2 regions of the Lelliottia sp. genome follow, and region 2 is predicted to be linked to the other one. Evidence: predicted binding sites of a transcription regulator. Region 2 holds the regulator's gene; the other holds the start of a gene.
What was found. Region 2 encodes LexA, which represses DNA repair genes until DNA is damaged. Its sites were predicted from a motif close to TNCTGTATGTACATACAGNA; they were not measured.
Positions count from the first base shown of each region.

Region 1: umuD (translesion error-prone DNA polymerase V autoproteolytic subunit) is a predicted target of LexA. The motif match lies at 5,243-5,262, and genes of this name have one in related genera.

Region 1 is NZ_JAZQNX010000021.1:542-10,543, forward strand. Features, by position in the region: gene ACKI5T_RS11825 (hypothetical protein) at 30-440, opposite strand; gene ACKI5T_RS11830 (antirestriction protein) at 483-914, opposite strand; gene ACKI5T_RS11835 (DUF1380 family protein) at 1,274-1,696, opposite strand; gene ACKI5T_RS11840 (hypothetical protein) at 1,749-1,970, opposite strand; gene ACKI5T_RS11845 (DNA methylase) at 1,967-2,659, opposite strand; gene ACKI5T_RS11850 (hypothetical protein) at 3,123-3,392, opposite strand; gene ACKI5T_RS11855 (plasmid partitioning/stability family protein) at 3,396-4,079, opposite strand; gene parM (plasmid segregation protein ParM domain-containing protein) at 4,082-5,053, opposite strand; gene umuD (translesion error-prone DNA polymerase V autoproteolytic subunit) at 5,284-5,715, shown strand; gene ACKI5T_RS11870 (Y-family DNA polymerase) at 5,715-6,986, shown strand; gene repE (replication initiation protein RepE) at 7,427-8,182, shown strand; gene ACKI5T_RS11880 (hypothetical protein) at 8,497-9,846, opposite strand.
Region 2 is NZ_JAZQNX010000026.1:33,108-55,716, reverse strand. Features, by position in the region: gene ACKI5T_RS14275 (diguanylate cyclase) at 1-1,321, opposite strand, end outside; gene ACKI5T_RS14270 (YjcB family protein) at 1,824-2,105, shown strand; gene ssb1 (single-stranded DNA-binding protein SSB1) at 2,204-2,734, opposite strand; gene uvrA (excinuclease ABC subunit UvrA) at 2,980-5,802, shown strand; gene ACKI5T_RS14255 (MmcQ/YjbR family DNA-binding protein) at 5,806-6,159, opposite strand; gene aphA (acid phosphatase AphA) at 6,278-6,991, opposite strand; gene tyrB (aromatic amino acid transaminase) at 7,185-8,378, opposite strand; gene alr (alanine racemase) at 8,520-9,599, opposite strand; gene dnaB (replicative DNA helicase) at 9,752-11,164, opposite strand; gene ACKI5T_RS14230 (quinone oxidoreductase) at 11,227-12,210, shown strand; gene pspG (envelope stress response protein PspG) at 12,523-12,765, opposite strand; gene dusA (tRNA dihydrouridine(20/20a) synthase DusA) at 12,903-13,898, opposite strand; gene traF (conjugal transfer protein TraF) at 13,980-15,239, opposite strand; gene ACKI5T_RS14210 (cupin domain-containing protein) at 15,459-15,947, opposite strand; gene zur (zinc uptake transcriptional repressor Zur) at 16,064-16,579, shown strand; gene ACKI5T_RS14200 (CsbD family protein) at 16,664-16,873, opposite strand; gene dinF (MATE family efflux transporter DinF) at 17,019-18,338, opposite strand; gene lexA (transcriptional repressor LexA) at 18,405-19,013, opposite strand; gene ACKI5T_RS14185 (diacylglycerol kinase) at 19,123-19,491, opposite strand; gene plsB (glycerol-3-phosphate 1-O-acyltransferase PlsB) at 19,646-22,066, shown strand; gene ubiA (4-hydroxybenzoate octaprenyltransferase) at 22,228-22,609, opposite strand, start outside.

The sequences.
Region 1 (10,002 bases), on a different contig from region 2:
TAACCGGAGGCAGTCCCTCCGGTACAGGTTTACGCATCCAGCGCCGCGCGCAGGCTGAGCATAACGTTGTTTTCTTCTTTCAGGGTGTCGTCGGCATCCCCCCCGCCGTCCTCTGCGCAGACGGCGATGCGCTGCATTTCCCTGCCTGCCAGTTGCATTACCACTTCCAGTGACGTGGCGGGGATCGTCACGGTGCGCAGCGCACGCTTATCATCGAGAAGGTCGTCCACGATGCCGCGTATCGGCCCGACATCACCGCCACATTCAAAATGTGCATGCAGTCTTTCCAGTACCAGTCCCACGTCTTCGTCGCTGAGATCCGCGTCAAAACAGATGCTGCGGATATCTGCCCCAGACCAGCACGCAAACACGCATTTCTCGCCGTCAAGGTCGGAACATTTGAACATTTCAAGGGCGATCTCTCGTGGTGTACCAATCATTTTTTTCTCCTTTTGTCGGGCGGCATCGCCGCCCGTGGCCAGTCAGTCAAGGGCACGCCAGATGGCGGCGCTGTCAGGGTGAGAGTCGATAAAATCCATCAGTTGCTCATGACGGCGGCAAAAGTGACGGCACAGTTCCTCCTGATCATGATTGCTGTGAAACCAGCTCCGGTGATTCAGTATCAGCGCGGTGAGGATGATCCCTGCCACTTCACCGCTGACCGTCTGCTCAAACCCGTTTGCGGTGTTACACAACAGGAGTTCCGGCGTTTCCGGTGCCATAAACCCGCCGCCGTCAGGCAGGCGGTAAAAGTGCCAGAATCCGCCCTGATATTCGGGGCAATAACGGTGCGCATAGGCATACACGGAGGCTTCGGACGTCATAAAATCGCCGCCAAAGAGATCGGGTAAAAAGGTCAGTCGCTGCGCGCCCTCAAGACGAACGGCATCACAACAGGTCAGGGTCTGGTTCATACATCCTCCACGGTTAACATATTCTCGGGTCCGGCATCGCCGTGACGACACGACAGACCGGCGAAAAGCGGAGGACGCAGGGGCGACACCGGAAGCCGCAGCGCAGACATAAACGGGCTGAATGCACCGTTTATGGCGAGAACGGGTGAGGATGGCGGCGACAGCGAACCCTTGTGGCCGCAGCGGCCGGGCTACAGTGAAGTCACGGCGCATGCCGTCACCGCACCCTGCCGCCCGGGAGGTTCCCCCGTCCCGACGTTGCCCGCAGGGTGGCGGCGGATAAAGGCGGAAGGAACTGACTTCCTTTTTTGCATTGTCTGGCCCCGGTCCGGATACGGGGGCCAGGCCCCCGGAATGCTTTACGCGGCCAGTTGCGCCTGGAGGGAATGAACATCACTGAGCGCCTCACGCAGACTTTCTGGCTCCTGCCGTCCGGCCTCCCACGCATGGCCGACACGGTTTTCCAGGTCACTTGCGTAGCGTTTCAGCACCCTGGACAGGAGTGTTGCCGTGACGCTGACCTGCCGGTTTTCTTCTTCACGCTGTTGCATCAGCAGCTCAAAAACCCGGGCATTCGTTACCCCTTCACGGCGATATTCCGCCATCGGCATGTCACCGATCCTTTTCATCAGGGACCAGACTTCTTTTTCGGCGGGATGCTGACCGCACTCCCGGCACGCCACCGCTACGCCCTCTTCCGTCCAGACCAGCAGGATCAGGGGTTCATCAAAAGTGAACATATTTTCAAGCTGCACACACAATTCTTCACGGGTTCCAAACATCAGTTTTCTCTCTTGTCAGGTCACAGGCCGGGCTGTCGCCCGGCAGGGTCAGTCAGTTCTGAAAGGTTTCATCCAGTACGAGGGCTTCCCGGTACGCTTCCAGTAACAGGGTGTTGATGCGCCGCAGGGTCTGGGCGGCCATGCGTTCGGCCAGCGTCGCCGCATCATGGCGGTGCTGAGATTCCAGACGGTTAAGCAGCATCCTTACATCGCACATGGCATTACTGAGCGCGGCAACGTCCGCGCGCAGTGCTTCAAGTCCCGGATAATTCATGCCGCCTCCGGATAATCGGGATAAAACATGCCGTCATTGGCCGCCGGCATCCGTCTCGCCCGTTCAACCTGTGCCAGACGACGCACGCCGGCAGCGTGATACTGCTCCAGCATCTCAATCCCGATATACCGGCGACTGGCTTCGGCAGCCGCCACACAGGTGGAGCCGGAGCCGGCAAACGGGTCGAGAACAATCGCCCCCGGACGGGTCAGGGATTCAATCAGCGGGCGCAGACTCTGCACCGGCTTTTCGGTCGGGTGGTGATGATTGCCCGTGTATTTCCAGGGGATCACGTCAGGGATGGGGCGGTCCGGCGTCTGCGGACGGCCTTTGGCCAGCAGATAGGCATTTTCATGCGTGTAGCCCACAAAGGTGGATTTGGAGGCGTAGGTTTTTGCAAACACGACATGCCCGACAATCCGGAAGCCCGCCGCTTTCCATGCGCTGATAAACAGATCCGCGCGATTCCAGGCGTAGAAACTCACCATCAGACTGTCATTTTTCAGCACGCGGTACATTTCGTGGCAGGCAGGCTGGAGCCATTCCGCCGAGTTATCGCCGGCCAGCGTCCGGCCGGAACGGTCCTTATAGCCAACCAGATACGGGGGATCGGTGAGAATAAAATCGACGGCACGCGCCGGAAAACGGGACATCACCTGCACGCAGTCACCCAGGATAAAACGGGACATAGACACACTCCTCTCTGATATGCGGCACCCTGTTGCGCCGTGCCGCCACAAAAACCCGGCGAAAAGTGGAGGACGCAGGGGCGACACCGCAAGCCGCAGCGCAAGCCCTTTACGGGCTGAATGCACCGTGAAGGGTGCGAACGGGTGAGGATGGAGACGGAGTGAACCCTTGTGGCCGGAGCGGCCGGGTTAGCGTGAAGGCACGGCGCTGAAGCCCGCCGCCGGCTGGCGGCAGGAAGACGGAGGGAACCGACATCCTTTGTTCCTCGCACGGTCACTGAGGAGCTTACCCGTGCGTGAAGGTACGACGGGTTTCAGAAGGGAAAGCAAACTTGAAAGGAGAATTTCACATAAAGACAATATGTGATTTACATCACACAAAAACACTCTATAATCGCCGAAAAATGAAGCAGTTAGATTTGTCGGCAGGGATGAGATGTCACCCTGCCGTTTTTTTGCGCCGTCAGCGGCCCGAATGTTCGGGTTTTTGTTTGCTGTCAAACGCCAGGATAACCCCGAGGCAGAGCAGCACGGCATAACACAGCTGCAGCGCGATCGTCCCCGGCAGAGGGATGTCATCAATCAGAAGCAGAGGTACGACGGTGGCGACGCCAGCCAGTATCATCCCTCTGCCGGTCTTTTTCACCCGCTCCGGCCACTGAGTTTCCGGAACGTTCCGGAGGCGCAGGATACGGTGAATGCCTTGTTCTGCCGTTCGCTTAATCACTGACATGTTTTACTCTCCGAATGCGCGCCGCATATTTTTCTTTATTCCGGCGGTTTGCGCACCGGATGAGGGGATGACTGACGAGACCTGTTGCTCCGGTACCATGACCGCAGTCGTGCCGGCTCCAGCTCCCGTTATTCCGGCGCCCGCCATCTGCAGGATCAGAGCCTGCAGCTCACTGACCGAGGCCGGCGGAACCGGCATGCTGGCCAGCAGACGCGGGAGTTCAGGTGCCATCGTATGCAGGGCCAGACCGGTGATAATCATGTTTCTCAGTAATTCACCGCGCTGGCGTGAAGACACGCCCGACAGCAGGCTTTCAACCCGTTCACTGCTCCGGTCATCCTGAAGCGCCAGGGTGTAACGCCGTCGCCGGGATTCAGCCTCCGGCGAGACTGCCAGTGCCGTCATGCCGGCGTCCGGCTCATCCGGTAACCCGGACAAGGACGACCATCTTCCGGATACCAGCGCCATCAGGGCGTAAAGCCTGCCGGCGCTCAGCTGACCGTCAAAGAATACCGGGATCAGCGCCGGTAAACGGGTGTCGGTCTGGTACACCACCGCGCCGGCGGTGGTGACGGTACGGATAAAGTCACCACGCAGGGGCTGCGAGATGGTGCTGATGGTCGCCATCGCCGCGATATCGGTGCGATCATCGCTGTGCAGATAGAAAGAATACTGGCCGTCCGGCACGTTTAATCCTCTTTATTGTATAGGGCAATCTCTCTGGCCAGTGCCAGTTGTGGATCGCCGATGACCTCAATACGGTCAGGAGCCAGAGGCCACGCCTGACGGATAGCCTCTTCAATGAGGGATGCCCCTCCCCCGACCAGGAATACCCGGTTAACGTTCCTGAAGGCCGTCAGCTCACTGGTGACACGTGCCCCCAGGGAAGTAATCGCCTCTGAAATCTTATTCCGGACATCATCAATTTTACCGGCATCGTTGATCACCCGCTGCAGATACTCGCGGTCATTCCGGTTACGGATGACCGTGTCAGCAATCATCGCACTGGTTTCACTGTCTGCAGCCCGCAGAGCGCCTGCAGCTGCGCGTGTCACCTGTGACACGCCGACTGACGGATTGCCGTGTACGGCACTGATATCCTCGAACTGGCCAACAATCACACCCGCATCGAGCGTGGTTCCGCCGAGATCGATAATCAGGGTGGTTTCACCAGGTCCGGGCTGGAGCTCAGCAAGCCGCGTGAACGCCGCCGGCAGTGATTCCGGCATGACCTTCACGTCCTTCACGGTAAATGCCGTACCCTTATTGACGGTCAGCTCCCGCATGAGGTTTTCCCGTTTGCGGCGGATGTTCTCCTCATTACGCTGACAGTCCCCGTCGTAATACTCACTCAGGGGCAGCGTGACCGTCAGGCTTACCGGCTGTGGCTCAAGTCCGCTGTTCAGCAGGGCATGATGCACGGCCAGCAGGTTGAGGTCGCCGTACTGATAATCCACGTTTGTGGTCGGGATGGCATCACGGCTGACACTGTCCCAGGTATATTTCAGCGTCCCGACCTGATAGTTGAACGTCGCCGCACTGAATTCCGCCACCTTCCAGCCATGCCGGAAAGAGTTTGCCGAGACCCGGGTCCGCAGCGCGTTACCCTCAAACCACGCCAGCTTAACATTAGTCGAACCATCATCGCAGTAAATATTCATCATTATGCTCCATCAATTAAACTCAATTTGATACTTATTATAAGATCAAAATGGGAATATAAAAGTTTTATTTCTCATTATGAGCAACTAAAAAGAATCACAATGATATTTTCTTTCCTATTGAGCCACTTACAAAGCGCATTACGTGCATATTCCTGGCGCGCTGGCTTATCATCAATGTGTCAAATATACTGTGTTTATAAACAGTATATTTAGCATCAGGAGGAAACATGAAACTGCAGCTTTTCAGTCCAGGGAAAGATATTCCGCCACAGACCCATCCGTTGTTTTCAGACCTGGCCAGCTGTGGTTTCCCCAGCCCGGCCCAGGATTACATCACCGCTGATCTGGATTTGCATGAGTACTGCATCCGCCATCCGAGCGCCACATACTATCTGCGCGCCAGCGGAGACAGCATGTCAGACGGCAGCCTGTACAACGGAGACCTGCTGGTCGTGGACAGCGCTGAGAAGCCGCAGCATGGCGATATCGTGGTGGCCAGTCTGCAGGGTGAATTTACCGTCAAACGTCTGTTGCTGAGGCCTGAGCTGGTCCTGCAGCCCATGAACCCCGCCTGGTCTCCGATTTACCCCGACCCTGACGAACTGGATATCTTCGGCGTCGTGACCCACATCATTCACCGTCCCCGGGAGATGTACTGATGTTCGCCCTGGCCGATGTGAACAGCTTTTACGCCAGTTGCGAACGTGTTTTCCGGCCGGATTTGAAAGGTAAGCCGATAGTCGTCCTGAGCAACAACGACGGAAACGTGATCGCACGCAGCGCCGAGGCGAAGCCTTGGATAAAAATGGGCACACCGTGGTTCCAGATGAAGAACAACGCTTACCCGGAAAAAATACACGTTTTTTCAAGTAACTATGAGCTGTATGCCTCAATGTCAGCACGGGTGATGAGTTGTCTGGAAGAGCTGGCGCCGAGAGTAGAGCAGTACAGTATTGACGAGATGTTTCTCGACCTGACTGGTGTGGAACACTGCATGGATCTGGAAGATTTCGGCCGGCAGCTGCGCCAGCACGTCTATGACTGCACACGCCTGACCATTGGCGTGGGATCTGCGACTACAAAAACTTTAGCAAAATCAGCACAATGGGCCTCCAAGGAATGGAAACAGTTCCGTGGGGTTCTCGCCCTGACACCTGGAAACCCTGGCCGCACACGAAAACTACTCTCGCTGCAACCGGTGGAGGAAATTTGGGGGGTGGGAAACCGTATTGCGAAAAAACTGCATGTCCTGGGGATCAAAACGGCGCTTGATCTGGCCCTGACAAACCCGACGTTTGTGCGAAAAAACTTTTCTGTTGTTCTGGAACGTACCGTTCGTGAACTGAATGGAGAAAGCTGTATTGCGCTTGAGGAAGCACCTCCCACCAAACAGCAGATCGTCTGCAGCAGAAGTTTTGGCGAAAAAATTACAGAGTATGAATATCTTCGTCAGGCTGTCTGCCTGTACGCAGAAAGGGCCGCAGAGAAGCTGCGGGGAGAACGACAATATTGCCGGCATATCTCTGTCTTCGTGAAAACCTCTCCTTTCGCCGTCAGGGAGCCCTACTACGGCAACGTGGCCACCGAGAAATTGCTCACGCCCACCCAGGATACCCGTGACATTGTTGCGGCCGCAACCACAGCACTGGAGCGTATCTGGAAAGACGGGCACCGGTATGCGAAAGCGGGTGTCATGCTGAATGACTTCACTGGTTCCGGTGTCTCTCAGCTGCAGCTGTTCGACGAACGTCCCCCCCGCCCCCACAGTGCGGAGCTGATGAAGGTTCTTGATGGCATAAATCAGTCAGCTCTGGGACACGTCTGGTTCGCCGGGCGAGGCATTGCACCATCGTGGCAGATGAAAAGGGACATGCTGTCTCCTGCTTACACGACGCGCTGGAAAGATATTCCGACAGCAAGGATCAGTTAAGCTTCGTTTTTGAAAGAGCTGACAGTGCTCGCCGCAGCCGAACGACCGGGCAAAGCCCGCGAGTGAGCGAGGAAGCACCAGGGGACTGAATGAACATATTCTGCTTACGCTCTGGATTATGTATGTCATGTTCCCTCGAGTTATCCACTTATCCACGGCATTGTTTTTATAAGATCTTTTTTAATAGTTTTAGGTTTACCTTTTTAGGGAGGTCTTCAGGCCAGTAACAACGGGGGTTGTGGAAGGATTAGTGTGACAAAATGCCCTCTGTGTGTGACAAGTCACCCTCAGCACCACGCTTTTACGTGACAAAATGCCCTCAAATCTGTGACAAATTGCCCTTAGAGATAGATGGATTGCACAAAGTTATCCCCCGGAGTTGACTCTTTTCTGAAAGGTGTGACAATCTAAAAACCTGTCACACTTAACACGGACCTGTCATGACGGAAGTTGCGGTTATTAACCATAAAAAACGTAGAAATAGTCCGCGAATTGTCCAGTCAAATGAACTGACTGAGGCTGCATACAGCCTTTCCCGCGACCAGAAACGTATGCTGTATTTGTTTGTGGATCAGATCCGTAAGTCTGATGGCACGCTACAGGAACATGATGGTATATGTGAAATCCAGGTGGCACAGTATGCCTCAACCTTTGGTCTGACATCCGCTGAGGCCAGTAAGGATATTCGTCAGGCTCTTAAGGGCTTTGCTGGTAAAGAAGTGGTGTTTTATCGCCCTGAAGAGGACGCTGGAGATGAAAAAGGATATGAATCATTTCCGTGGTTCATCAAGCGCGCGCACAGCCCTTCAAGAGGTCTTTATAGCGTCCATATCAATCCCTATCTGATCCCTTTCTTCATTGGCCTTCAGAACCGCTTCACGCAATTTAGGCTGAGTGAGACAAAAGAGATCACCAATCCTTACGCAATGCGACTGTATGAATCCTTGTGTCAGTACAGAAAGGCCGATGGCTCCGGTGTAGTCTCTCTTAAAATCGACTGGATAATGGAACGCTACCAGCTCCCGCAGAGCTATCAGCGTATGCCTGACTTCCGTCGTCGCTTCCTGCAGGCGAGTGTCGATGAGATAAACAGCAGAACGCCAATGCGGTTGTCTTATATCGAGAAGAAAAAAGGAAGAGTGACGACACATATAGTCTTTTCTTTCAGTGATATAACAGCTTTGTCGCCAAATTGATTTGAGGGTGATATGTCACATATCATGAGGGCGGTTCGTCACACTTGGTTTAAAGGATTAAGGGTGATTTGTCACATAACATAATCTGCTCCCTTGTTGCGCGCCGGTTTCATAGCCAAATGTGCCTCTCATCTCTGGATATAAACTCTGAATTAAGGGCAATTAGTCACAGTTTTCTGAGTGTGATTTGTCACATTTTCCTGTGTGCTGTTAGTCTCATTTGTCACATGAACGAGCAAATATCCGCTTCAATATCGCAGTCCTTTGCGAGTGCAAATTGTCACAGTTTAGCTTCAAAGTAAGGTAGGTCTGTCCTATCTGTTCATTTTCCCTGCGTTAAAAATATGTTTGAGCAAGTAGCTGTTAAATGTTTTATCAGAAGCTTCTGGCCAGAACGGGGGATCAGTTAAAAGAATGCCCTCTTGCTCCATCCAACTGTGAGTGTGCCGTTTACGCTCAATGTACTCCTCTGATTCATACCCCATAGTTTCAATGATTAACGTAGTAACTGTGTTTTCTCCGGCCGGTACCACATTCAGTATGAAATCAGGATGAATAACCTCCTCTTCTCCATCCTTCACTATTTTCGAAGTGAACAATGGTTTACTGAGACTAATTGCATCAGGGTGATTGGTTTGACGGCCGGCGTAGCTACAGGCGTTAATTATCACTTTAAGAGTGTCACGTTCCTTGTTGCTATCCACTGGTACCGGGTTATCAGGGGTATATGCAGCGTGTGCGTAACCTTCGTGGCAGTAAACACTGCCATCTCTCCCTCGCCTGTACTCCAGTATTGCCCAATAGGGAGCCCGACTGCCGACGTTGTAGGAGTTCTCTCCATTGATACTAACTCTGGCTTCAGGCCGATGGTTATATACATTGCCCTTGATCGAAAAACTTACCTCTTCCCGGCAAGCTTTTTTTGCTATTCCTACGATGTAGATACAGGGTTCTTTATCCTTTTCCTGCCCAGCTTCAACGTGAGTGAGCATTTCACTAATCTGATCGCGTGTCAGCCATGGGGCACAGTAGCAAAGCTTACTGAGAGGAGTTCCGTTACCCGTAGCATGGTCCTCCAGAACAGTTCTTATCCTGCTAATTGCTCCGGTAACTCCCGGACTCTGATATTCAGGCACCAGTTCGAGCTGGTTCAGTCCTGCGGCCTGGATGAGCGTTAGCAATTTACGCCCCAGGGCTGGAACTGGTTTTAGAGTTTTGCGGCGGCGTTTACGAGGCACCACTGGGCCTTCCACGACGGTGATCCCGGCTTCTTTCTTTTTGTCCGGTAACCAGTCATCTCCTCCTACTGGATTCAATGGGCTGGTTTTACCTTCAGAAAGAGTATTGTCTGCGTCTCTCTCCTTCTTCAACCTATACAAGGGACATTGTTCATCATGTGGTCTTGTTGATTTAACGTGCCTTAGTTTGGCTCCATTAACCTCACAGCTAAAGGGATCTTCAGCACCCGGGTCTGGGTCAACGCAATCGCATTTGAGCCATAATTCTTTCTTGTCCATTTCTTCAAGAATTCTATTAGCAATACGCAAATCAGCCTGTGCCGGTTTACGACCATTACTGAAGACATGAAGCAGCGCTTCCTTCTCAGCCAGTAACAGTTTCCGCTCAAAATAGCCTCTAGGATTTTTCTTCCATACAAGTTCCATTTATAGAACTCCTTCGCGTCAGTTACCTGATAGCAAGATAACATCATGTTAAGATACCATCTAATTAAGATATAAGATTTGATGTTATTGCATTGTTTTATATGCATAAATTATCTTACTAAGATATTAACTTAATAAGATAACATCTTATTGTTA
Region 2 (22,609 bases):
GTGAAGAGGTATCGCGTTGACCATGACAGACCTCTACCACACCCGCACTAAAGGAAAGAACCAACGATTTGTCTTCGACCCGCATGGGTCTGTCAAAGAGCGAGGAACGCAGCAGTGTGGAAAGCGCCATCGCCGCCTGACTATCGGCTTGCGTGAGCAGAAGCAAAAACTCCTCGCCGCCAACCCGACCCAGAGCAGAGAGTCTCGGGCTCAACTCACGCAGCCGATCGCAAAAATAGACCAGGGCCGCGTCTCCGACCTGATGGCCCCACTCATCATTAATCTGTTTGAAATAGTCAAGATCGAACATCAACACGCAGAAAGGGCTTCCCGTTTCTGACAGCTGATGTTGCTCCGTCGCCGCCTGAAGCTTCTGCAAAATTGCGGAACGATTAAAACAGCCGGTGAGATCGTCAGTGGTGGCCCTCAACGCCAGCTGACGTTCCGCTTTTTTGCGTTCGGTGATATCCAGACCAATATTCAAAATAGAGCCATCGGGCAGCAGAATATTCGACCACAAAATCGTGAGCTGCGATCCGTCTTTTCGCAGCGGGTGCCACTCGTACATATCTTTCAGGGACGAAATATGGATTGAATCGCGCACCCGTCGGCGCTCTTCGGGATCGGGATAAAAAAGCGCCAGAGGATCGGGATGGGCATTGATTTCCACCATGCTCCAGCCGAATACTTTTTCGCATTCACCGTTCCCCAACACGCAACGGTTATGTCGATCAAAAGAGGTCATTAATACCGGGGCACGTTCAAACAACGTTTTATATTGAGTCACCACACGCTGCATCTCAATGGCCGTGCGCTCTCGGGAAATAATTTCGGCAAAATAATCTTTGAGCTTTTCTGCGAGCACAACAACAATATGTTTCAGCACGGGCAACGTATCAATACGCTGCGAAAACGCGAGAAAGAAATAGCCGCTGCAACGTCCATCCCGGGAGGATAATTTACATAACACCCCGCTTTGTAATTGCGCATGCCCTGGATGCTGGGGTGAAAATATTACCCTGCCGACGTTTTCTTTCCAGTAAATAGACCGCCACGCGCGGTGATGCTGTTGCAGCAACGTGCTGGCCAGGAAACCCGTCACTTCAAAAGGGTGACAAGTCACCTCCCCCGCGCAAACAACGCGCGACTGAGCGCTTTCATCATCGATACTGACCCAGGCAAGCGTCGAGCCAAGCGTACGGTTAATCGTTTCCAGCATCTCAGACAGCGAACGCTGAAGAGTAAGCAGCGGCATCAGTTTTGCTAAAGCATGCAAAGCCAGCATGCTGTCGTTAATCACTTCGCGGCATGTGTCTTTCATCATTTTTATTCGCAGGTGATTGAATAATATAAATCGGGCATAACGAATAACTCAAGATTCGTATAAAATTGATTTAATGATTATTTAAAGACAGCGCATACTTATGTAAATATAAAAATTGCATGTGTGAAGAAGAAATGACAATGAGAACAAATAATCTATTAATTCAGAAAGTTGAGTTATTAGCTGTGCGTATAATTAATTGTTCGTTCAAGCATAAGTCATAGTAGTAATACTGTAAATATTCTCGTTCCTCACCTAATCCATCCCCCCTTTTCGCTATCCTAATGAATTCCTTATGAACACACAGTAAAACTGTCCCTTAGCCTGCGAAGATATATTTTCACGACAACGGATCCTTACGCAGAAGCGGCTTATCACGCACAATTTTTCCGCAACAGAACTGGCGAATAAAAGAACAAACGTGATATAGTTCACACATATTTTGCAACGTGAAACGCCGTTTCATTGTTACTTTTTTGTTATCTCGAGGATAGGTTTTATGGCAACCATTACTACCAGCATGGTTCTTTTGCGCTGGCCGTTATTGAGTGCAGTGATGATGTTTTTAGCCAGCACGCTCAATATTCAGTTCCGTAAATCAGATTATGCAGGACTCGCCGTGATCAGCACCTTATTGGGACTGGGCGCAGCATGCTGGTTTGCGACGGGCTTACTGGGCATTACGATGGCGGACGTGGCAACTATCTGGAGCAATGTGAAAGTCGTCATGGTGGAAGCCATGAGCCATACCCCACCCGACTGGCCGATGGTCATCACCTGATCAATCGCGCAATTTTGGCGTAACGCATCGACTTTCTGAAACAAAAAGCCCTGCAAATGCAGGGCTTCTGGCAATACAAAACATGTCGTCTATAACAATCAGAACGGAATGTCGTCGTCGAAATCCATTGGGGGTTCGTTAGACGGTGCCGGTGCGGACTGCTGCTGCGGACGAGACTGCGCGCCGCCGCTGAACTGGTTGCCGCCGCCCTGTGGCTGTTGGGGTTGACCCCAGCTGCCCTGCTGCTGCTGACCGCCGCCTGCCGGAGCACCACCGCCCTGACGGCCACCCAGCATTTGCATGGTACCGCCAACGTTAACCACGACTTCAGTCGTGAACTTCTCTGCACCGGACTGATCGGTCCATTTACGGGTACGAAGCTGACCTTCGATATACACCTGAGAACCTTTACGCAGATATTCACCAGCCACTTCGGCCAGTTTGCCGAACAGCACAACACGGTGCCATTCAGTCTGCTCTTTCATCTCACCGGTCGCTTTATCACGCCAGGATTCGGAAGTAGCCAGCGTAATGTTGGCAACTGCGCCACCACTCGGCATGTAGCGTACTTCCGGGTCCTGGCCCAGATTACCGACGAGAATCACCTTGTTTACGCCTCTGCTGGCCATGATCGTGTCTCCTGAATTCGTTTCTTAATAGTGTAACGCGCGAGTGTATCATTTCCATGTAGCATTTTGATAGTTGCGTAGCATGTTCCAGAGTTCTCTTGCGAACTCGACATTGTTACACAACGAATCAGAAAATGCATTCCAATACTGTATATTCAAACAGGTCAGATTGTGTCATAATTAGCCGTTTCTGCCGTTTGTCCTTCAAACAAACCAGGCATCCGAGTCTCTACCGGGAAAGGTGAATGGATAAGATCGAAGTACGGGGCGCCCGCACCCATAATCTCAAGAATATCAACCTCATAATCCCTCGCGACAAGCTTATTGTCGTGACCGGGCTTTCGGGGTCTGGCAAATCATCACTGGCTTTCGACACCTTATATGCCGAAGGACAGCGCCGTTACGTTGAATCGCTTTCTGCCTATGCGCGTCAGTTTTTGTCGCTGATGGAAAAGCCGGACGTTGACCACATTGAAGGGTTATCGCCTGCCATTTCTATTGAGCAAAAATCAACATCGCACAACCCGCGCTCAACGGTCGGCACCATTACTGAAATTCACGACTACCTGCGCCTGCTGTTTGCCCGCGTAGGCGAACCGCGCTGCCCGGACCATGACGTGCCGCTGGCGGCGCAAACCGTCAGTCAAATGGTGGATAACGTGCTGGCACAGCCGGAAGGCAAACGCCTGATGTTGCTGGCCCCCATCATTAAAGACCGAAAAGGCGAGCATGCGAAAACGCTGGAGAACCTGGCAAGCCAGGGTTACATCCGCGCCCGTATCGACGGTGAAGTGTGCGATCTGTCCGATCCGCCAAAACTTGAGCTGCAAAAGAAACACACCATTGAAGTGGTCATTGACCGCTTTAAAGTGCGTGAAGACCTCACGCAGCGCTTAGCCGAATCGTTTGAAACCGCACTGGATCTCTCCGGTGGGTCGGCGATTGTGGCTGACATGGACGATCCAAAAGCAGAAGAGCTGCTCTTCTCGGCGAACTTTGCCTGTCCAATTTGCGGCTATAGCATGCGCGAGCTGGAACCGCGTCTGTTCTCGTTCAACAACCCGGCGGGTGCGTGTCCAACCTGCGACGGTCTGGGCGTGCAGCAATATTTCGATCCGGATCGCGTGATCCAGAATCCAGAGCTTTCGCTGGCGGGTGGTGCGATTCGCGGCTGGGATCGCCGTAATTTCTACTATTTCCAAATGCTGAAATCACTGGCAGAACACTACAAATTCGACGTTGATGCGCCGTGGGGCAGCCTGGGCGCAACTGTTCATAAAGTGGTGCTGTACGGTTCTGGAAAAGAAAATATTGAATTCAAATACATGAACGATCGCGGCGATACGTCCGTGCGTCGTCATCCGTTTGAAGGCGTCCTGCATAACATGGAACGCCGTTATAAAGAGACAGAATCGAGCGCCGTGCGCGAAGAACTGTCGAAATTTATCAGCAACCGTTCCTGTACTTCCTGCGAGGGGACGCGTCTGAAGCGCGAGGCACGCCACGTCTTTGTCGAGAACACCGCGCTACCGACCATCTCGGATATGAGCATCGGCCATGCGATGGATTTCTTCACGAATCTCAAGCTTGCGGGCCAACGCGCGCAAATTGCCGAGAAAATCCTGAAAGAGATCGGCGATCGTCTGAAGTTCCTGGTCAACGTCGGCCTGAACTATCTGTCACTTTCTCGCTCGGCGGAAACCCTCTCCGGCGGTGAAGCGCAGCGTATCCGTCTGGCAAGCCAGATTGGTGCGGGTCTGGTTGGTGTGATGTACGTGCTGGATGAGCCGTCAATCGGCCTGCATCAGCGCGATAACGAGCGTCTGCTCGGCACGCTGATTCATCTGCGTAACCTTGGCAACACGGTGATTGTGGTTGAGCACGATGAAGATGCGATCCGCGCCGCTGACCATGTGATCGACATCGGTCCTGGTGCTGGCGTGCACGGTGGCCAGGTCGTGGCAGAAGGCACGCTGAAAGACATTATGGCGGTGCCGGAATCGTTGACCGGCCAGTTCATGAGCGGCAAGCGTAAAATTGAAGTTCCGAAGCAGCGCGTCGCCGCCAATCCGGAAAAAGTGTTGAAACTGACCGGCGCGCGCGGCAACAACCTGAAAGATGTGACCCTGACGCTGCCGGTGGGGCTGTTCACCTGCGTAACGGGCGTGTCGGGTTCCGGTAAATCGACGCTGATTAACGACACGCTGTTCCCGATTGCACAGACTCAGCTAAACGGCGCAACGCTGGCAGAACCCGCGCCGTATCGCGAGATCCATGGCCTGGAACATTTCGATAAAGTTATCGATATCGACCAAAGCCCGATTGGTCGTACGCCGCGCTCGAACCCGGCGACCTATACCGGCGTGTTTACGCCTGTACGTGAACTGTTTGCCGGTGTTCCTGAATCACGTTCGCGCGGGTATACGCCAGGACGTTTCAGCTTTAACGTGCGCGGCGGACGCTGTGAAGCCTGTCAGGGTGACGGCGTGATCAAAGTCGAAATGCACTTCTTGCCGGATATTTATGTGCCGTGCGATCAGTGCAGAGGCAAACGCTATAACCGCGAAACGCTGGAGATTAAGTACAAAGGCAAAACGATCCACGAAGTGCTGGATATGACCATCGAAGAAGCGCGTGAGTTCTTTGATGCGGTGCCTGCGCTCGCGCGTAAGCTGCAAACGCTGATGGACGTGGGGTTAACCTACATTCGTCTGGGGCAATCGGCGACAACGCTGTCCGGCGGCGAGGCACAGCGCGTGAAGCTGGCGCGTGAGCTGTCGAAACGCGGGACGGGTCAGACGCTGTATATCCTGGATGAACCGACCACCGGTTTGCACTTTGCCGATATTCAGCAGTTGCTTGAAGTGCTGCATCAGTTGCGCGATCAGGGCAACACGATCGTGGTGATTGAGCACAACCTGGACGTCATCAAAACCGCTGACTGGATTGTGGATCTCGGTCCAGAAGGCGGCAGCGGCGGCGGTGAAATCCTTGTCTCCGGTACGCCAGAGACGGTGGCTGAGTGCGAAGCCTCGCACACCGCACGCTTCCTGAAACCTCTGCTGTAGTTCTTAGACTGAAAGTTGCTGCCGGGTAGTATCCGGCAGCAACTCGATGGCCTGCTGATAAGACGCATCCACCAGATAGTAAATCTGCGAATCCGGTAGCGATCCGTCGAGATAAATCGTGCTCCAGTGTGCTTTATTCAGATGCTTGCTGGGACGCACATCGCTGTGCTGCTGACGCAGCAAATCCGCGAGCTCCGGACTGGTTTTTAATGAGGCTGCCGGGCGACCTTCGACATCTTTCACCATCGCAAACAACACGTCAGCCACTTTGATTTGCGTGGCTTTCCAGTCGCTGTGAACGCTTTGTTCAGCGCCAGTTTTGTTCATGCAGTATTGCAATATCTCCGAAACTGTCATCTGTGTTCCCCTTTCAGTGGGTTGAATGCGACCTGAGAAACTGCCCCCTTTAAGTGTGCAGCAAGACGGCGAAAGGTAAACCCAGGCAAGCCTGATTTGTTCAAAAAATAATCACAAATCAGTATTCGGAATTCACAATCACCTCTTCCCCGAACGCTCCCGCCATCGGCAACGGACGATATGTCGAGTTTGAAGCCCGCAACACGCGGATGCCTCTGGCACCGACATCGCGGGCTGCAGTGATGTCGTTATCCGAATCACCATAGAAAACTTTGATGTTTTTCTGTTCCAGCCACTGTGTTTTGGTGTTTTGCCCCGCTTTATCACCCGCAAAAATTACCGGATTCATGTTTGCAGACGGAATCGCAAAATCACCCTGCAGCGTTTTAGAGACAGCTTCGGTTTTCGTCTGGCTGCGACCGGTCACGAAATAAATACTGTCGCCGCGTTTCACGTGCATGGCGATCAGCGCGCGGCCGACTTCTTTCGGAATGCTGAATTCATCCCAGCCGTTATTCATTTTTTCCCAGAATTCAGGATTTTTGAGGTATTCCTCGTTGGCTGGTGAGAAAGTTTTTTTGCCGCGCCAGAAGCCAGGGCTTGAGAAAAGGACGGTATCGTCGATGTCGAAACCGACAGCCATAGGCGCGCGGCCCATCAGACTGTTTTCAATTTGTGCCACAGAGACCCAGTGAATGGGGGCTTGTTCAGCCAAAATGGCGGCGGTAGTACCGGTATAAAGTGGTGTCGGTGCAGAAGCGCGGGCGACGACTGCACTATTTAGCGAGAACAATAAGCAGGCGGCGCTGAGCGCCAGTGTGATCTTGCGCATGTATTCCCCTGAATATTCTATTTTTTATGCTTTTAAATTGAGCGAATGGTCAAAAAACTATCAGACCATAACCTCTGAAGCAGATGATGGGAAGACAATTCTTAATATTAACCCTGGTAGAATGAGGGATATCACAGAGGACGCCATGAAGCAGGAACCCTCTCTTCGCAAGAGAGGGTTTGTTGGTAAGCACTTACATTACAGCGGCAAACGCCTGTGCCACACGCTGGACGTTGTGGGCGTTTAGACCCGCGACACACATGCGGCCACTGGCGATCAGGTAGACGCCAAACTCTTCACGCAGACGGTCGACCTGTGCCGCGCTCAGACCGGTATAACTGAACATACCGCGCTGTTTGAGCAGATAATCAAAGTTATGCTCCGGCACGGTCTCTTTCAGTACGTTCACCAGTTCCTGACGCATCGCCAGGATTCGCTTACGCATGGCTTCGACTTCCGCAAGCCACAGCGATTTCAACTCGTCGTCACCGAGAACGGTCGCCACCACCTGCGCGCCAAAGGCCGGCGGGCTTGAATAGATACGGCGAACGGTGGCTTTAAGTTGCCCCAGCACACGCCCCGCGGCCTCTCCATCTTCACAGATAACGGACAAGCCGCCGACGCGCTCGCCGTACAGTGAGAAGATTTTTGAGAAGGAGTTGCTGACCAGTGCAGGCAATCCGGCGCTGGCAATGGCGCGAATGGCGTAGGCATCTTCTTCCATGCCTGCGCCAAAGCCCTGATAGGCGATATCGAGGAACGGGATCAGATTGCGTGTTTTCAGCACCTCAATCACCGCATCCCACTGATCGTTGGTCAGGTCAGCGCCGGTCGGGTTATGGCAGCACGGATGCAGCAGGACAATGCTGCGTTCCGGGAGCGTATTGAGCTTTTCCAGAAGCGCATTAACGCGCACGCCGTTGGTTTTATTGTCGAACCACGGATAGGTGTTCACCACAAAACCCGCGCCTTCAAAGATGGCGACGTGGTTTTCCCACGTTGGGTCACTCACCCAGACACCTGAATCCGGGAAGTATTTCTTCAAAAAGTCTGCACCCACCTTCAGCGCACCAGAACCGCCCAGCGTCTGAATAGTCGCCACACGCTTTTCCTGCAACACGACATGATCGGCTCCAAAAAGCAGCGGCGCGATGGTATTGCGATAGGTGTTCAACCCTTCCATCGGCAGGTAAAGCGACGCGCCATGCGGCACTGAATTCATACGCGCTTCGGCTTCGGAGACGGCTTTCAACTGAGGAATAATGCCATCTTCGTTGTAATACAGACCGATGCTCAGGTTCACTTTGTCGCTGCGCGGATCTTCTTTAAAACGCTCCATTAAGGAGAGGATGGGGTCGCCGGCGTAGGCGTCAACTTTCTGGAACACGCGATGATTCTCCGGATATCTAAGAGGCAGGGATTTCAACAATAAACCGGAAGTGAAAGAAGGTCGAGAGGATGTTAATGAAGTTGGGGTGCGGCCTGTTTGCCTGCACCCCAAATGCCTCATCAAAAGACAAAGAAGGCGTTAGTCGATGTATTTCATTGCCACGCGTGAGGTCAAACGCGTAATAAGTTCGTAAGCACTCACTTTCGTAATTTCAGCGATGCGCTCAACGGGGAGACCTTCGCCCCACAATACGACTGCATCGCCCGCTTTATCCTGAGCGTCTGGCCCAAGATCGACGCAAATCATGTCCATCGCGACACGGCCGACAATCTTCACTTCACGGCCATTCACCAGCACGGGCGTTCCCGAAGGTGCCGCGCGTGGATAACCGTCGCCATAACCCATCGCCACAACGCCCAGGCGCGTATCGCTCTCGCTCACCCAGGTGCCGCCATAGCCAACAGGTTCACCCGCTTTGTGCTCGCGCACAGCGATCAGGTTCGACACCAAAGACATTACCGGCTGCAGACCAAAATCAGGGCCCCAGGGTTTGTTTTCCAGCGGTGAAACGCCGTAAAGAATGATGCCAGGCCGCGCCCAGTCAAAGTGCGATTGCGGCCACAGCAAAATGCCGCCAGAGGCCGCAATGGAACGCATGCCTGGCTTGCCTTCGCAAAAGGTGTTGAAAATATCGAGCTGCTGCTCCGTTGCGCCGCATTCCGGTTCGTCGGCGCGGGCAAAATGGCTGACGATATTCACCGGCTGGTGCACGTTTTTGCACTGGCTTAACCGCTGATAAAACGCCTCGGCCTGTTCCGGACGTACGCCCAGGCGATGCATGCCTGTATCGAGCTTCATCCACACGGTCACCGGTTCGCTCAGTTCAGCCGTTTCCAACGCCAGCAGCTGTTCTTCATTATGAATCGCGGTGTGCAGATGCTGATCGGCGATCGTCGTCAGGTCAGTGGCTTCAAAGAAACCTTCTAACAACAGAATGGGTTGCGTAATACCGCCCGCGCGTAAGCGTAGGGCTTCTTCGAGACGGGCGACGCCAAAGGCATCGGCATCAGGGAGCGTTCGCGCGGTCTCAAGAAGACCGTGTCCGTAAGCGTTCGCTTTCACGACTGCAACGAGTTTACTGGCGGGCGCCAGTTCACGCAGACGTTGCAGGTTGTGTCGCAGAGCGCGGCGGTTAATGACTACAGTTGCCGCTTGCATTTGAATTCCTTGCCGTAAAGAAAAGTATTCCTCTAAATCATTTGCGTCACAGCAAGGCGGCAAGACCGTAAATCCCCGGGAGCTTAGATAACTAAGCGACCGGGGTGAACGGGTAAAGCCAACGCCGCTGTGGCGCGAAGGATGACGAGGAATTATTCGTCGTCGTATTGAGGTCCCGCATAATTATCGAAGCGCGACCATTGTCCGTTAAAGGTCAGGCGCACCGTACCGATCGGGCCGTTACGCTGCTTACCAATAATGATTTCTGCGATGCCTTTCATGTCGCTGTTTTCGTGATATACCTCGTCACGATAGATGAACATAATCAAATCGGCATCCTGCTCGATGGAGCCAGATTCACGCAAGTCTGAGTTAACCGGGCGCTTGTCAGCACGTTGCTCCAGGGAGCGGTTAAGCTGAGAAAGTGCAACGACGGGTACCTGTAATTCTTTCGCTAACGCCTTGAGCGAGCGCGAGATTTCGGCGATTTCCAGCGTACGGTTATCCGACAGCGACGGAACGCGCATCAGCTGCAGGTAGTCGATCATGATGAGACCAATGCCGCCGTGCTCACGGGCAATACGACGCGCGCGCGAGCGCACTTCGGACGGCGTCAGGCCGGAAGAGTCATCGATATAAATATTACGTTTTTCCAGCAGGATGCCCATGGTGCCAGAGATGCGCGCCCAGTCCTCATCATCGAGCTGTCCGGTACGGATGCGGGTCTGATCGACGCGTGACAGCGACGCAAGGGTACGCATCATGATCTGATCTGAAGGCATCTCCAGACTAAAGATAAGCACCGGTTTATCCTGCAACATCGCCGCATTTTCGACAATGTTCATCGCAAATGTCGTTTTACCCATCGACGGACGTGCCGCGACAATAATCAGATCCGACGGCTGTAAACCGGCGGTTTTTTTATTCAGGTCGTCATAACCGGTGTTCACACCCGTGACGCCGTCGTGCGGCTGCTGGAACAGCGCTTCGATGCGCGCAACCGTCGAATCAAGCACGTCGGCGATATTGCGCGGGCCTTCATCTTTATTTGCCCGGCTTTCGGCAATTTTAAATACGCGTGATTCCGCGAGATCCAGCAGATCTTCACTGGTCCGGCCCTGTGGATCAAAACCGGCTTCGGCGATTTCGTTTGCTACGGCGATCATTTCACGCACAACCGCACGTTCACGAACGATGTCAGCGTATGCGCTGATGTTCGCCGCGCTTGGCGTGTTTTTTGATAACTCTGCGAGGTAGGCGAAGCCACCGACGCTATCCAGTTGCCCCTGACGCTCAAGCGATTCCGCGAGCGTGATCAGGTCAATCGGGCTGCCCGACTCCTGCAGACGCGCCATTTCGGTGAAAATATGGCGGTGCGGACGGGTATAGAAATCGTCAGACACAACGCGCTCGGCGACATCGTCCCAGCGTTCGTTGTCCAGCATTAAACCGCCCAACACCGACTGTTCCGCTTCAATCGAGTGCGGCGGGACCTTTAGCCCGGCAACCTGGAGGTCGCGGTCACGGGGTTCAGTCTGTTTGTTGAAGGGTTTATTTCCTGCCATAGTGAATGGAGTTACCGAGATAAAGAATGGGTCGAAAGATTACCACATTTTCTGGAGGAATCATGGCAACGCGCATTGAATTTCACAAGCATGGTGGCCCCGAAGTACTCAAAGCGGTGGAGTTCACTCCAGCCGCGCCTGGTGAGAACGAAGTCCAGGTAGAAAATAAAGCGATTGGCATCAACTACATCGACACCTATATTCGCGGCGGGCTGTATCCGCCACCGACCATGCCGAGCGGTTTGGGAACCGAAGCGGCGGGCGTGGTGGTCAAAGTCGGAAGCGCCGTTAAGCATATTAAAGAAGGCGACCGCGTGGTGTATGCGCAGTCGCCTCTGGGTGCTTACAGCTCTGTTCATAACGTCCCTGCCGATAAAGCCGCAGTACTGCCCAATGCCATCTCGTTTGAGCAAGCCGCAGCGTCATTTCTCAAAGGGCTAACTGTCTTCTATCTGCTGCGTAAAACCTACGAAATTAAACCGGATGAGCCGTTCCTGTTCCATGCTGCCGCAGGCGGCGTAGGGTTAATCGCCTGTCAGTGGGCGAAGGCGCTGGGCGCAAAACTGATCGGCACCGTCGGCAGTGCGCAAAAGGCGCAGCGTGCAAAACAGGCTGGTGCATGGCAGGTGATTAACTACCGCGAAGAGAGCATTGCGGAACGGGTGAAAGAGATCACCGGCGGTAAAAAGCTGCGCGTGGTGTATGACTCTGTGGGAAAAGACACCTGGGAAGCCTCGCTGGATTGCCTGCAACGCCGCGGGCTGATGGTGAGCTTTGGTAATTCCTCTGGCGCGGTGACGGGCGTTAACCTGGGCATTTTGAACCAGAAAGGCTCGCTGTATGTGACTCGCCCTTCCCTTCAGGGATATATCACTACGCGTGATGAATTGACCGAAGCCAGCAACGAATTGTTCTCGTTGATCGCCAGCGGCGTCATTAAAGTGGATGTGTCTGATGCGCAGAAATATCCGCTGAGCGAGGCGCAGCGCGCGCATGAGGTGCTGGAAAGTCGTGCGACAGAGGGATCGAGTTTGCTGATTCCCTAATATGCTCATTTGCCCTCAATAATTCATGTTGCAAAAAGGCGGCAATTGAATGAATCCCCGGGAGCTTACGCAAGTAAATGACTGGGGTGAATGAAAGCAGCCAACGCATCTGCGGCTTGAATTATGACGGGGATATAAGAAATTGGGCTTCCCGTGGGAAGCCCTTTCTTTTTTTAGTTCGGCTGTATGTAGGGTACAGCGCGATGAATTCTTTATCGGCAACAATAGTGACAGATTTGATAAGTAAATCCTATTCTGTTCTAAGCCGTGCTGCCGGAAAAGTTACAGGTATGTGACGAACGCCTCAATACCTTAGTAACGAAAGCGGTTATTGCGCTGATAATTTGGGACTTTTGGCGTTTTCACTGCCCTTATGACCCACACAACCGCAATCGCCAGCAGTAACCACGGCAACAGTTTGATCATCAGCGCAAACAACCCACCGACGAACATCAGCGCCGTGGCGACAACCAGCGCGGCGATAATCCCGAGCAATGAAATACCCGTCACCATCAGCATGACAAAAAATCCAATCACAAAAAGCAGTTCCAGCATGACGCTCTCCCGAATATCCCACAACGATGCCAAAGCTATTACAAGAAACGTGCCAAAATTAACTTACTGATTTAGAAACAAAAACACCCCGCAGCGATGTGCAGGGCGTGGTGAATTTGACGATCTTTTAGTGAAAATTATCGTTTGTCGGCGACCAGGCGCAGAGCGTGTTCCAGCACTTCAATATCTGCGCCCGCTTTATGCGCATTTTCACTCAGGTAACGACGCCACTGACGCGCACCCGGAATTCCCTGGAAAAGCCCAAGCATATGGCGGGTGACGTGCCCCAGATAGGTGCCATTGCTCAGCTCACGTTCAATGTACGGATACATCGCACGGACCACGGCAACCGGATCGCTGTCCGCACTCTCAATACCGAAGATTTCGCGGTCAACGGTCGCCAGAATGCCCGGATTTTGGTACGCCTCACGCCCGACCATCACGCCATCCATATGCTGCAGGTGCGTTTTAGCCTCTTCGAGAGATTTAATGCCACCGTTGATCGACATCGTCAGATGCGGAAAATCACGCTTGAGTTGATACACGCGCGGGTAATCCAGCGGCGGGATCTCGCGGTTTTCTTTCGGGCTAAGACCCGACAGCCAGGCTTTGCGTGCGTGAATGATAAACGTCTCGCACTCGCCTTTCCCTGCAACGGTATCAATGAAATCACACAGGAATTCGTAGCTGTCCTGATCGTCGATTCCGATACGCGTTTTGACGGTAACCGGAATCGACACCACGTCGCGCATCGCTTTAATGCCGTCAGCCACCAGCTGTGCGTTGCCCATCAGACAGGCGCCAAACATACCGTTCTGCACGCGATCGGACGGACAACCCACATTGAGGTTAATTTCGTCGTAGCCACGCGCTTCTGCAAGCTTTGCACATTCTGCCAGCGCGGCCGGATCGCTGCCGCCCAGCTGCAGCGCTACAGGATGCTCTTCTTCGCTGTAGGCCAGATAGTCGCCCTTACCGTGAATAATCGCTCCGGTGGTCACCATTTCGGTGTACAACAGCGTGTGACGAGACAGCTGACGCAGGAAGTAGCGGCAATGTCTGTCCGTCCAGTCGAGCATCGGCGCGATGGAAAAACGGTGTGCAGGGAAAGTGGACTTTAATTCTGACGACATGGCGAAGTTTTAGGCATCTGCTGGAAAAGGGGCGCTACTATAGCACAAAGAAAACCGGAGGCGCATGGCCTCCGGTTCGCCTTAGAACGTCACGCTTAACTGCGCGCCCGCGCCCCAGGTTTCGTCTTCGCCATACAGACCCATCAGATCCACATGGACGGTGTTGAACGGTGCAAAGCCGACACCGCCGGTGAACACGTTGCTATCGTTCCCCTTCACATCCGCACGATAACCGGCACGCACTGCCAGCCAGCTCAGCGGGGTGACTTCCGCACCTACGCCGACATACTGTGAGTTTTCTTCACTTTTGAAGCCTTTGGTTTCGGTGAGGTCGCCATCAGCCGTTAAGGTCAGCAGATCGGTGTGCCACGCCACGCCTGCGGTCACCAACGGACGAATCTGGTAAGTATCTTTGTAGTTCACCACATCGCCCGTACGACCATTACGGATACGAATGTCTTTGGTATCAATATCACGAGACATCAGGTTCTGCCCGCTCAAGCCTACCGTCCAGTTTTCACCAAAATCAGCGGTCACGCCGGCATCAACGTTAAAACCAGTATCATCCGTACGGTAACGGCTGCTGTTCCAGTCGTTACTGTCATAGTCGTAAATGGAGGTGGTGTAGTTGTAGAGCCAGGTTTTCTGCAGTTTTGGTGTGATACCCACGGACACCGGGATATCCGCAATATCAAACTGGCGGGCAACCGCAACACCGTAGTCAGAGACAATGGCTGCTCGGCCAGATGCCGTGGAGTTGAGGTTTTCGGTAATTTGATCGGTGCCGTTTAACGCGGCGTCCAGCGCAACCCCACCCGCGACAATTTTGCTGTTCTGGATGCTGCGCAAATAATCAATATCTTGCTGATCGATAGAAGAGCTTACGCGAGCGTGCGCGTTGCCTTTCGCCACGAAGGCTACCGAGAGCACGTTATTAGGAATACTGACCGCAATACCCGCGCCCGCATTTGCACGCGCCGTTTTGCCTTTCAGACTACTAAGTTCATCAGCGAGATCTTTTGCCGCACCCTGGAACTGATTAACAGAACCTAATGGGTTAGCGATAATCTGCGCTGCCGTGAGGCTGTCCACAACATCGCTGTAGTGGTCAACTTTGTCACTGATGTCGTCGATTTGATCCTGAAGATTATCTTTATCCGTAATTCTGGCGCCAACGGACGGCAAAATGACAGTAATGTCATCATCAGGTTTAGCTTTAGCCAACAGCGCCGGGTTGATTAACACCCCGCTGCCATAATTGCCCGCCGCCACGCCCGTGCCACCCATTGCATCACTACGCGCTTCCGTCCAGGTATTAGCGGCAGACGCCTGATTTGCCATCAGCAGAGATACAGCAATGCTAACCACCGAAAATTTAAAAGTTTTTTTCACAGTATGCCCGTCTTATAGTGTTATTAAACAACCCCCCGCTATTTACGCCCATACGGGAGCGAACTATTGCTGTGAATAGGAACCAAAAGACCTGCTATTTCCTTAAGTTAAATCACCCAACTGGCCTATTGTATTTGTGACGGCCCTCAATATTTATAGAAGAGGATATTATTTTCGCCCAGGTTTTCCGTCATGGGGACCAAAAAACTGCGGAGGATGGTCGACCCAACGGTCTTCTCGAGTGGCGGCATACATCGGATTAAGCGGGTAGTAGATACGGTTGTGTTTTTTGTTCGCTTCCCCTACCACCAGCAGTCGTACATCCTCGTCGGTGTTGTTGATAAAGGTATGGCACACGCCCGTTCCGGCAGGAAAACCGACGCTGTCCCCTGGCTCCAGCTTCCACAGATAACCGTTGATCCACACTTGCGGATGACCTTCAATAACGTGGATAAACTCTTCCTCGTCACTTTCTGCATGCGGATAGGAAGTGCGACGACCCGGCGGTAAGCGCTCATGATGGATTCCAATACGCCTTAGCCCCATTTTGCGAGCCAGCGGCGCGCCAATTGCAAACCGTTCTTCACTGTCCGGATACGTCGAATCGTCAGCACCTTCGACGTCGCGCCAGTGTTGAATGCAGTCAGGTCTTCTCATTGTTTAACTCCCCATATTGCGTTGCGTCAGGTATAGCACACCGCGTGGGATCTCGGCGTTTTTAACAGAACATGATAAAGTGGGGGTTTTCCGGCCTACTACTTTTCGAGGTGCAAATGGATAAGACCACAACGCAGGAGCTGCTCGTGCAAGCTGAAAAGCTCTGCGCGCAACGCAATGTGCGCCTGACCCCGCAGCGCCTTGAAGTTTTGCGTCTGATGAGCCTGCAACAAAACGCGATCAGCGCTTACGATTTGCTTGATCTGCTGCGTGTTAACGAGCCGCAGGCTAAACCGCCGACGGTTTACCGTGCGCTCGATTTCCTGTTGGAACAAGGCTTTGTGCATAAAGTGGAATCGACAAACAGCTACGTGCTTTGCCACTTTTTCGATCAACCGACGCACACATCTGCGATGTTTATCTGCGACCGATGCGGAGCCGTGAAGGAAAAAGCGGCGGAAGGGGTAGAAGACATTATGCATTCGCTGGCGGCCAAAATGGGCTTTGCGCTACGTCATAATGTGATTGAAGCACATGGCTTGTGTTCAGCCTGTGTGGAGGTGGAAGCGTGCAGCCATCAGGACGCGTGTCAGCACGATCATTCAATTCATGTAAAAAAGAAGCCGCGCTAAAATGCAAATCGGGCGGCCTTTAAGCCGCCCTCAGGGATAGTACGTCCTTGTACTTTCGGGTAGAACTTTTCGCTACGGAATTGCCTACCAGCGATAATCGTGACGTTTTTCCCAATCACCGACCTCTTTCTCGGCCTGATCTTTCTGGTAACCGTAACGTTCCTGAATTTTACCGACCAGTTGGTCACGCTTACCTTCGATAATAGTCATATCATCGTCAGTCAGCTTACCCCACTGCTCTTTCGCTTTACCTTTAAACTGTTTCCAGTTACCGCCGATTTCGTCTTTATTCATAATCATGTCCTCATCGTTCGGTTATCACGTAAATTTGTATCGTCCGTTACGTTCATTTCCTGCTGGACGTGATAATAATTGTAGATAAGGATTCGGCAGTCGTTTCGATATTCAGAATCTTTAACCATTTTGCCAAAAGAAGCCGCTACGAGAACCAGCTATTTTTGCGCCAGTGACGCCGCCAGATAACCCACAGCGACAGGCCTCGCAGAGCAAGAAAGACAGCTAATGCCAGCCACAAACCATGGTTCCCCAAATAGGGAACGGTGAGCAAGGTCAAACCGAAACCCGCCGCGGCGACCGCCATGCTGTTGCGCATTTCCGCGCCCCGGGTCGCACCAATGAACATGCCATCCAGCAAATAACACCAGACACCCACCACCGGTAAAACCACTTGCCAGAAAATGTAATGACGAGCCAGTTCACGCAGTTCAGGTAATGACGTCAGAAGGGCGACAATATGCCCACCAAAGAGAGCGTAAATCAGCGCAAACACCAGCGCGACCAACCCGGACTGACGACAGGCAGCACGCCAGACTTCCTGTAATTTTCCGGCCTGCCGCGCACCGTATGCCTGCCCCGAGTGGGCCTCAATGGCATAGGCAAAACCATCCAGCGCATAAGCGGTAAACGTTAGTAGCGTCATCAGCACCGCATTGACCGCAACGATTTCAGGCCCAAGACGCGCACCCATTACGGTCATCGCACCGAAGCATAGCTGGAGCAACAGAGAGCGCAACATGATGTCGCGGTTCAGCGCCAGCAGCTTGCGCATATTGCCCCGCCAGGCATTTTTCAGCATCGCGAGCGAGACACCACGCATCACCAGCACGCGTTTGACCATCCATAAGCCGATAAAGAACGTGGCATATTCCGCGACAACGGTTGCCAGTGCGGCACCCTGCACATTCATATGCAAACCTATCACCAGCCACAGATCGAGAACGATATTCAGGACATTCCCCACCACCAGCAAAATGACCGGGGCACGGACATATTGCACACCGAGTAGCCAGCCAAGCAGAACGAGGTTAGCGAGTGATGCAGGGGCACTGAGCCAGCGAATCTCCAGAAAACGGCGCGCCTGTTCCAGCACGGCTTCGCTGCCACCGACGATATGCAGCGCCAGATCGATTAGAGGTGTACGCAATACGACAATCAGAAGCCCGGCACCTAACGCCAGGATCAGCGGCTGAATCAGCGCCCGCCCAAGGCGAACGGGATCTTTCGCGCCAAAGGCCTGGGCGGTCAGTCCGGTCGTGCTCATGCGCAAAAACAGGAGCAGCATAAAGAGGAAGCTGGTCGCCATCGCACCAATCGCGATGCCACCTAAATAGACTGGAGAATCAAGATGTCCAATGACGGCCGTATCCACCAGTCCAAGCAAAGGAACGGTGATATTGGAAAAAATCATTGGCAGCGCAAGACGCCATAATGCCTTGTCTGAAGTTGTCAGCAGAGACATAGGAAATTACCGGAAGCAAGATAAGACAGTCAGGCTGCGAGGATGACGCAGCCTGTCAGAGAGAAATTACAGCCATTCACCGTTGCGGATAACACCAACCGCCAACCCTTCGATAGAGAAGGTTTGCTCGCGCAGATCCACCACAATAGGAGAAAACTCACTGTTTTCAGGCAGAAGTTGCACGGTGTTACCCTGTTTTTTCAGGCGCTTAACCGTGACTTCGTCGTCAATACGCGCAACCACAACCTGTCCGTTGCGCACATCCTGAGTTTTATGTACTGCCAACAGATCGCCGTCCAGAATACCAATATCCTTCATGGACATACCGCTAACACGCAGTAAGAAATCTGCGCTCGGCTTAAACATACCCGGATCAACCTGATAATGGCCTTCAATGTGCTGCTGTGCCAGCAACGGCTCACCCGCCGCAACGCGACCGATAAGAGGGATGCCCGTTTCTTCTTCCACCAGTAAGCGGATACCGCGTGACGCGCCTGAAACAATCTCAAGAACGCCTTTACGTGCCAGCGCTTTAAGATGCTCTTCAGCGGCGTTTGGTGAACGGAAGCCCAGGCGCTGTGCGATTTCCGCACGCGTGGGTGGCATTCCCGTCTGGCTGATGTGATCCCTGATGAGATCAAACACCTCTTGCTGTCTGGCCGTTAACGCTTTCATTCCGCCCCCTGGGTGTATATACAGTTATGCTGTGAGTATATACAGTCAAAGGCGAATTTGGAATCAAAAACTGCACAAAAAACCAGAGACTTATTCGATTCCTGAAAGCTTATCGAAAATGTGACCAAAGGAGGGTGACCCAGGTAATGGCAGCGATGATAATCGCCAGCAGTACGGCGGCAGAGCCCATGTCTTTCGCACGACCAGAAAGCTCGTGGAAATCAGAGCCAATACGATCAACAACGGCTTCGATAGCGCTGTTGAGAATTTCCACTATCATCACCAACAGTACTGAGCTAATGAGAAGTACGCGGGTAATAGCATCAACATCAAGGAAGCACGCGATAATCACGGCAATAATTGCGGCAACGCCTTCTTGCCGGAAGGCGGCTTCATTTATCCATGCCGCGCGGAAACCTTTCCATGAATATCCGGCAGCTTTGATGATTCGGGTAAACCCAGTGGTATTATTGGCCATTAAAAGAACCTTTTATTAAATTTAGCGTCAGTAACAAGGGCTGCGGCGGGTTTCGCAGCAGCCTGAAGTATGACGGGTAACAACAGAAATCTTGCGCGCTTTCTGTTATCCTTGCGCCGCAATTGCATTATTAACCAGAGGCTTTACATCGTTTATGTCCGGCTGGCCACGAATTTACTACAAATTACTTAATTTACCATTAAGCGTACTGGTAAAAAGTAAGTCTATCCCGGCGGAACCCGCGCTGGAATTAGGGCTCGATACCTCGCGCCCTATTATGTACGTTTTGCCTTATAACTCGAAGGCAGACTTACTCACGCTGCGCGCCCAATGTCTGGCGCACGATTTACCAGATCCTTTGGAACCTCTGGAAATCGACGGCACCCTTCTCCCTCGCTATGTGTTTATCCACGGCGGGCCGCGCGTGTTTACCTATTACACGCCGAAGGAAGAGTCCATCAAACTGTTCCACGACTATCTTGATCTGCACCGCAGTAACCCCGACCTGGATGTCCAGATGGTGCCGGTGTCGGTGATGTTTGGTCGTCGTCCAGGGCGTCAAAAAGGCGAAGAGAATCCGCCATTGCGCATGCTTAACGGCGTCCAAAAATTCTTTGCGGTGTCATGGTTGGGTCGCGATAGTTTTGTTCGTTTCTCGCCGTCTGTGTCGTTACGCCACATGGCTGATGAGCACGGCACCGATAAAATTATTGCCCAAAAACTGGCACGCGTTGCGCGTATGCATTTCGCCCGTCAGCGTTTAGCCGCTGTGGGGCCACGTTTACCCGCGCGTCAGGATCTATTCAACAAACTGCTGGCATCCAAAGCGATTGCTCGCGCGGTTGAAGACGAAGCGCGAAGCAAGAAAATCTCCCATGAGAAAGCGCAGCAAAACGCTATCGCACTGATGGAAGAGATTGCCGCGAACTTCTCTTACGAGATGATCCGTCTGTCTGACCGTATCCTGAGCTTCACCTGGAACCGTCTGTACCAGGGGATTAACGTTCACAACGCCGAACGTGTGCGCCAGTTGGCCCACGACGGCCATGAGATTGTCTACGTGCCCTGCCACCGCAGCCACATGGATTATCTGCTGCTCTCCTACGTGCTCTATCACCAGGGGTTGGTTCCGCCGCATATCGCCGCCGGGATCAACCTGAATTTCTGGCCAGCAGGTCCGATTTTCCGCCGACTGGGCGCGTTCTTTATTCGTCGTACCTTCAAGGGCAACAAGCTCTATTCAACGGTTTTCCGCGAATATCTGGGCGAACTGTTCAGCCGCGGCTACTCCGTAGAGTACTTTGTTGAGGGTGGTCGTTCCCGTACCGGTCGTCTGCTCGATCCGAAAACCGGGACGCTGTCGATGACCATTCAGGCCATGCTGCGCGGCGGTACACGTCCTATTACGCTGGTGCCGATTTATATCGGTTACGAGCACGTGATGGAAGTGGGCACTTACGCTAAAGAGCTGCGTGGCGCGACGAAAGAGAAAGAGAGCTTACCGCAGATGCTGCGCGGTCTGAGCAAGCTGCGTAATCTCGGTCAGGGCTACGTAAACTTTGGCGAACCGATGCCGCTGATGACGTATCTGAATCATCACGTGCCGGAATGGCGAGAGTCTATCGATCCGATCGAAGCCATTCGCCCGGCGTGGTTGACGCCTACGGTAAACAATATTGCTGCCGATTTGATGGTGCGCATTAATAACGCGGGTGCGGCTAACGCCATGAACCTGTGTTGTACCGCGCTGCTGGCCTCTCGTCAGCGCTCACTGACGCGCGAACAGCTAACCGAACAGCTCGATTGTTATCTCGACATGATGCGCCATGTTCCGTACTCAACGGACTCAACCGTACCGTCTGTGACTGCGGGTCAACTGATCGACCATGCGCTGCAAATGAACAAGTTCGAGGTCGAGAAGGACACGATTGGTGACATCATCATTCTGCCGCGCGAGCAGGCGGTGTTGATGACGTACTATCGCAACAATATCGCGCATATGCTGATGCTGCCGTCGTTGATGGCTGCCATCATTACTCAGCACCGTCGTATTTCCCGTCAGGAAATACTGCGTCATGTTGAAGTGCTTTACCCGATGTTAAAAGCGGAGTTATTCCTGCGCTGGAGCAAAGACGAGCTGGCGGCAGAGCTGGATAAATTGACCGAAGAGTTGCTCCGTCAGGGGTTGATCGCGGTGAAAGGCGATGAGCTGCATATCAATCCGTCACGTTCTCGCACGCTTCAACTGCTGGCTGCTGGCGCACGCGAGACGCTGCAACGCTACGCCATCACCTTCTGGCTGCTGAGCGCTAATCCGTCCATTAACCGTGGAACGCTGGAAAAAGAGAGCCGCACGTTGGCTCAGCGTTTGTCTGTGCTGCACGGCATCAACGCACCAGAATTCTTCGATAAAGCGGTGTTTAGCTCACTGGTGCTGACGCTACGTGACGAAGGCTATATCAGCGATACCGGAGATGCCGAGCCTGGCGAAACCATGAAGGTTTATCAGATGCTGGCGGAACTGATTACGTCTGATGTGCGTTTGACGATTGAGAGTGCAACGCAGGACGAGTAGCGGGCTTCTGCGATCCGCTTTAGTGCGGAAACTAAAACGGCAACCTGATGGTTGCCGTTTTGCTTTTGCCTTGTGCGGTCTGATGCCCTCACCCGAGGCCTCTCCTGCGGGGAGAAGGGGGAACATCGAAAACGACAATGGGGTTGCCGTTTTGCGTTGACCTAAGACCAGTAACTCATCGCCAGACCTAAAAACAGCACCAGTCCAACGTAGTTATTATTCAGGAAGGCTTTAAAGCAGGCTTCACGATCGCGCCTGGCGATCAGCTTTTGCTGATACGCAAACAACAATCCCGCCACCAGCACCGACCAGTAAAACTCCCAGTTCAGCCCGTTCAGACGGCCAATGACCACCATCAGCGCCAGTACGGCGACCTGCAATATCCCAATGATCAGCTTGTCGTGACGACCGAATAGAATCGCCGTCGATTTGATGCCGATTTTCAGGTCATCATCACGGTCGACCATAGCGTATTGAGTGTCGTAGGCCACCGCCCACAAAATGTTGGCGAGAAACATCAGCCAGCAGCTCAGCGGCACAGAC